2 regions of the Pseudomonas sp. B21-040 genome follow, and region 2 is predicted to be linked to the other one. Evidence: predicted binding sites of a transcription regulator. Region 2 holds the regulator's gene; the other holds the start of a gene.

Region 1 (3,208 bases), 930 kb from region 2:
ACCACCACTGAAAAGTTCGACGTGATCATTTCCGACTCCACCGACCCGATCGGTCCGGGCGAAGTGCTGTTCTCGGAAAACTTCTACCAGGCCTGCCGCCGCTGCCTGAACGAAGGCGGCATTCTGGTGACCCAGAACGGCACGCCGTTCATGCAGATCGAAGAAGTCAAAACCACCGCCGGGCGCCTGCGCAGCCTGTTCCCGGATTGGCACTTCTACCAGGCGGCCGTGCCGACCTACATCGGCGGCTCGATGACGTTTGCCTGGGGCGCGACCAATACCGCTTATCGCAAACTGTCCCGCGAAACCCTGCAGCAGCGCTTTGCCGGTAGCGGCATCATCACCCGTTACTACAATCCAGAGATACACATCGGCGCTTTTGCCTTGCCGCAATACGTCCTGCAGGCTGTGAACAAGCCAAGCAACGACTGATCCCGCGTCAATCAGAAAGGGCCGTTTGTGGTGGTGTGAAAACACACCGCTACCGGCCCTTTTTTTCATCTGTCCTGGAGCGCGTCAGTGGAACAATTAGCCTGCTAACAAGGTCGAGATGCTTGTAAGCCCATCCATGGGTTTTATCGAGGAGGCACTGATGCAAAAGTGGAAAATCACTTTCGTGGATGATCACGGCGAAACCATCGACGAAGTCTTTGAGTGCGACGAGTGCCCGGACAACGAGGAAGCAGCCAAACTCATCAAGGCCAGGCTTCTTCCTGTGGCCGCCGAACTGGATCTGAATGATCTGGAAGGACGAACCGTTGATGCCGGCGTCAAAAGCCTCAAAGCCCAGAACAGCATCCAAATCCTCGGCATCACGCCAATCTGAACACCTCCTGTCTCATTCTCATCCAGGCCTTGGCAGCGGCTCTCTCTTGAGGCTACTCTGCAATCGAGATCAGCGAATGGATCGCTAAGGTCTGGTCTTGTCAGCTACATGCTTGCTTCCCACCGGCAACGAGGTTGCCGCATCGCACGCACCATTCGGTTGCGTGTGCCGGGAATACGGAAAGTCTATCCATCACTATGAGGGGGACGTTTCATGAGCACAGCCTATCAAGAAGACATCAGCAGCTCGGTACTGCGCCGCATGAAAGAAGGCGGTTTCGACTTTTCAAGATTCCACCCCATCGAGTTCTACGCCATTTTTCCCGACGAGGAGCGGGCCCGCAGAGCAGCAGGTCATTACCGTGGCGAATCGCTGAATGCGCAAATCAGTGTGCGCGACGATGGCGCATGGGCACTCGAACTGAGCAAGGTCATGTACGCCACTTATGATGACATCGGCGATTTCGAGCAAGGTTTCGAGGCGGTGGTCGAGCCTCTGGGCGGCATCATTGAAGGATGGGGCGTCAAGCAGGAGGTACGAGGGCTACTCGCATAATCCTATGAACAGTGACACGCACTAACGGCTGACCTTCGGGTTGGCCGTTTTGGTTTATGGGCGCAGTAAACCGCTGCTGGCAAAACCCTGAAACAAGAATCCGAGGCAAAAAAAAACCGCCTGAGCAGGCGGCTAAAGGGAAGTTCGGGCTGTTTTTCCAGCGAATGCGCGGATTATCCCGGGCCGAAACCGGGCAGTGAAATCAACTCTGACTATGCTGGTGATAGGCGACAACGTCGCCTTGCAATGAAGCGGGGGCAATCAGGTTGGGGCGTTTGCTGCACAGGATTGGTGCGGTATTGGCGGTGTGAAAATCCAACTGATTGATATCAAAGCGTTTATGCCGCTGGCACGGGCCTTGCGAAGGTCTGGATGTCCGGGTGACAAGGAGTACGGCATGATCCGCACCTATTTTGATGAAATGTACGATGCCGGCGGCCAGGTCCGCCCGCATTATCGGGAGTTTGCCCGTTGGCTGGCCGAAACGCCTGACGAGCTTTTGGCACAACGGCGACGCGAGGCCGATCTGTTATTTCATCGCGCCGGGATTACCTTCACGCTCTACGGGGACGAGCAGGGGACAGAGCGCCTGATTCCCTTCGACACGATCCCCCGCAGCATCCCTGCCAGCGAATGGCGGGTCGTCGAGCGCGGCTGCATTCAGCGGGTCAAGGCATTGAACATGTTCCTTGCCGACCTCTATCACGAGCAGCGCATCATCAAGGCCGGCATCATTCCGGCCGAGCAAGTGCTGGCCAACGAGCAATACCAGTTGGCGATGCAGGGGCTGGACCTGCATCGCGATATCTATTCGCACATCTCTGGCGTCGATCTGGTGCGCGACGGTGACGGCACGTATTACGTGCTCGAAGACAACCTGCGCACACCCAGCGGCGTGAGCTACATGCTCGAAGACCGCAAGATGATGATGCGGCTGTTCCCCGAACTCTTCGCGGCACAACGCATCGCGCCCATCGATCACTATCCGAATCTGCTTCTGGACACGCTGAAAAGCTCCAGCCCGATCGACAATCCGAGCGTGGTGGTGCTGACGCCGGGTCGTTTCAACAGCGCCTTTTTCGAGCATGCCTTTCTGGCTCGGGAGATGGGGGTTGAACTGGTGGAAGGTGCGGACCTGTTTGTGCGTGACGACAAAGTATTCATGCGTACCACGGACGGCCCGAAAGCCGTCGACGTGATCTACCGTCGCCTCGACGATGCGTTCCTCGACCCGTTGGCCTTCAATCCGGACTCGATGCTGGGCGTTCCGGGGCTGCTGTCGTCGTACCGCTCCGGCAATGTCGTGCTGGCGAACGCCATCGGTACGGGCGTTGCGGACGACAAGTCGGTGTATCCGTTTGTCACCGACATGATCCGTTTCTACCTCGACGAAGAACCGATCCTGAAGAACGTACCGACGTTCCAGTGCCGCAACCCGTCTGAGCTGTCCCACGTACTGGCCAATCTTCCGGATCTGGTGGTCAAGGAAACCCAGGGCTCGGGCGGTTACGGAATGCTGGTGGGGCCGGCGGCGACGACGGCGGAAATCGAGTCGTTCCGAGAGCGGATCAAAGCCAAGCCGCACGCCTACATCGCGCAACCGACGTTGTCCCTGTCGACCTGTCCGACCTTTGTCGAAAACGGCATTGCGCCACGCCATATCGACCTGCGTCCGTTTGTTTTGTCTGGCCGCGAAACCCGGGTCGTGCCCGGCGGTTTGACCCGTGTCGCCCTGCGTGAAGGCTCTCTGGTGGTGAATTCCTCCCAGGGTGGCGGAACCAAGGACACCTGGGTGGTCGAGGATTGAAGGAAGCCTGCCATGTTAAG
Region 2 (3,208 bases):
CGGCCAGGTCGGCAATGGGGCCCAGCAGATTGCTTTCGTCCTCGATCGCCTCGGCCAACGAGCGATTGGCGGTGCTCAGCGGGTGACGACGGCGGGTCTCGGAAAACCGCTTGAGCAAGGTATCTACGTCGGCGTCCAGGTACAGCACATCGCATTTGATATGCCGGCTACGGACTTCCTCGAGTAACTCGGGAAACCGCGAAAGATGGCTCGGCAGATTGCGCGCATCGATAGATACGGCGACCAGTGGTTGCGACAATTCGGTATGAATCAACGCACGCTCGGCCAGTTCCGGCAGCAGTCCGGCGGGCAGGTTGTCGATGCAGTAGTAGCCGTTATCCTCGAGAACATCGAGTACGGTGCTTTTACCCGAGCCGGAGCGGCCGCTGACGATGATCAAGCGCATGATTACTGACCGTTTTGCTCTTCCAGAACAACCTTATACAAGGCTTCGTTGCTCGGAGCACTACGCAGTTTTTCCCGCACTTCCTTGCGATCAAGCATGCTGGCTATTTGACGAAGCAATTCAAGGTGCGCATCGGTGGCGGCTTCCGGGACCAGCAGTACGAACAGCAGGTCAACCGGGGCCCCGTCGATGGCATCGAAATCGATGGGCGCGTCAAGGTGCATCAAGGCGCTGATGGGCGAGATGCAGCCCTTCAGACGGCAGTGGGGGATGGCGATGCCGTTACCAAAACCGGTCGAGCCGAGTTTTTCACGGGCGATCAACGCTTCGAAGACATCTTGCATCTCCAGATCCGGCACTTCCCGGGCGATCAGGTTGGCAATTTGCTCGAGGGCTTTCTTTTTACTGCCGCCCGGCACGTTCACGAGGGAACGGCCGGGGGTCAGGATGTTTTCAAGTCGGATCATGGGTTGGGAGTGTTAACGACCGGTTGCACCCTGGAGGAGGCTCTGGGTCTTTTCCTTATGCTTTTTGAGTTGTTTATCCAGCTTGTCGGTCAGTGAATCGATCGCTGCGTACATGTCGGTATGTTCCGCGTTGGCGACCACTTCATTGCCGGGAATATGCAGGGTGGCTTCGATTTTCTGCTTCAGCTTCTCGACGGTCATCGTGACCTGCACGTTGGTGATCTTGTCGAAATGCCGCTCTAATCGTTCGAGTTTTTCGCCGATGTAGGTGCGCAGGGGTTCGGTCACTTCCAGTTGGTGTCCACTGATGTTGACTTGCATACAGCTTCTCCTTCGTTGCCAGTGCATAAAGCGGCAGGCAGAAATGCCTGCCACTGGAACGCTGTGGCGTGGCCCTACATCAACCGCTTACGTTCGCTCGAAGGCGCGATCCCCAGGGATTCGCGATACTTGGCGACGGTGCGGCGAGCCACCTGAATGCCTTGTGCCTCCAGTAAACCAGCGATCTTGCTGTCACTCAACGGCTTTTTCTGATTTTCCGCGGCAACCAGTTTTTTGATGATCGCGCGAATCGCTGTGGACGAGCATTCACCGCCTTCGGAGGTACTTACGTGGCTGGAGAAAAAGTATTTCAACTCATAAATGCCCCGAGGGGTATGCATGAATTTTTGCGTGGTTACCCGTGAAATCGTCGATTCGTGCATGCCCACCGCTTCGGCAATGTCATGCAGGACCAAAGGCTTCATGGCTTCGTCGCCGTATTCCAGGAAACCGCGCTGATGCTCGACGATCTGGGTGGCAACTTTCATCAAGGTTTCATTGCGGCTTTGCAGGCTCTTGATGAACCAGCGGGCCTCTTGCAGCTGATTGCGCATGAAGGTGTTGTCAGCGCTGGTGTCGGCACGGCGGACAAATCCGGCGTATTGCGCGTTGACCCGCAACTTTGGCACCGATTCCTGGTTGAGCTCTACCAGCCAGCGCTCGTTATCCTTGCGCACGATAACGTCAGGCACGACGTACTCGGCTTCGCTGGATTCGATCTGCGAGCCGGGACGCGGGTTGAGGCTCTGGACCAGTTCGATGACCTGGCGCAGTTCGTCTTCCTTGAGCTTCATGCGGCGCATCAACTGGCTGTAGTCGCGGCTGCCCAGCAGATCGATGTAGTCAGTGACCAGACGCTTGGCTTCGGCCAGCCAAGGCGTCTTGGCTGGCAGCTGGCGTAGTTGCAGCAGCAGGCATTCGCCCAGGTTGCGAGCGCCGATGCCGGCAGGCTCGAATTGCTGGATGCGGTGCAGGACGGCTTCGATTTCGTCCAGTTCGATGTCCAGTTCCGGATCGAAGGCTTCGAGGATTTCCTCGAGGGTTTCATCCAGATAGCCCTGATTGTTGATGCAGTCGATCAGGGTCACGGCGATCAGGCGATCGGTGTCGGACATCGGTGCCAGGTTCAGTTGCCACAACAGGTGGCTTTGCAGGCTCTCGCCGGCCGATGTGCGAGTGGTGAAATCCCATTCGTCGTCATCGTTGCTCGGCAGGCTGCTGGCGCTGGTCTGGTAAACGTCTTCCCATGCGGTATCGACCGGCAGTTCATTGGGAATGCGTTCGTTCCAGTCACCTTCCTCGAGGTTGTCCACCGTGGGGGCGGTTTCCTGATAGGAGGGTTCCTGAATGTCGGCGTTGGGTGGCTGCTCGGCTTTGTCGGCCAAGGGGTCGGCGTTGTCGAAGTCGTCGCCTTCTTCCTGGCGTTCGAGCATCGGATTGGACTCCAAAGCCTCCTGGATTTCCTGTTGCAGGTCCAGGGTCGACAATTGGAGCAGGCGGATGGCCTGTTGCAGCTGCGGTGTCATCGTCAGCTGCTGGCCCATTCTCAAGACTAGCGATGGTTTCATGGCAGGGGCTTAACACCTTATTCGCCGGCGCACATGCGCCATCCACTACAGGGCGCCGGAGCGCCAAACATAAGCAAATTATATGCCTGAAACTGAAGTGTTTGCCTAGAGCGCCGTAACAATAAAAAACACACTGCTGTGTTAATTGCGCCAGGAGCTCAGTCGACTAGCCAGACACCTCGATGCTTACAGGCGGAACTCATGGCCCAGATAGACTTCTTTCACCAGGTCGTTTGCAAGGATGGTGGCAGAGTCGCCCTCGGCGATCAGTTGGCCATCGTTGACGATGTACGCGGTTTCGCAGATATCCAGGGTTTCACGGACGTTGTGGTCCGTGATCAGCACGCCAATGCCCTTGGCCTTGAGGTGGTGGATAATCTGTTTGATGTCGCCGACCGAAATCGGGTCCACGCCGGCGAAAGGTTCGTCGAGCAGGATGAATTTCG

The links. The regulator sigma-54, encoded in region 2, starts transcription at its own class of promoters, with help from an activator protein. The targets are predictions, from matches to a motif close to ANTGGCATNNANNTTGCTNT.
Region 1: LOY55_RS08650 (circularly permuted type 2 ATP-grasp protein) is a predicted target of sigma-54. The motif match lies at 1,727-1,746, and genes of this name have one in related genera.

What each region holds. Positions count from the first base shown of each region.
Region 1 covers NZ_CP087176.1:1,900,056-1,903,263, forward strand. The annotation lists gene speE (polyamine aminopropyltransferase) at 1-432, shown strand, start outside; gene LOY55_RS08640 (hypothetical protein) at 593-826, shown strand; gene LOY55_RS08645 (ribonuclease E inhibitor RraB) at 1,040-1,381, shown strand; gene LOY55_RS08650 (circularly permuted type 2 ATP-grasp protein) at 1,779-3,188, shown strand; gene LOY55_RS08655 (alpha-E domain-containing protein) at 3,201-3,208, shown strand, end outside.
Region 2 covers NZ_CP087176.1:965,084-968,291, forward strand. The annotation lists gene rapZ (RNase adapter RapZ) at 1-406, opposite strand, end outside; gene ptsN (PTS IIA-like nitrogen regulatory protein PtsN) at 409-873, opposite strand; gene hpf (ribosome hibernation-promoting factor, HPF/YfiA family) at 886-1,194, opposite strand; gene LOY55_RS04270 (RNA polymerase factor sigma-54) at 1,269-2,762, opposite strand; gene lptB (LPS export ABC transporter ATP-binding protein) at 2,949-3,208, opposite strand, start outside.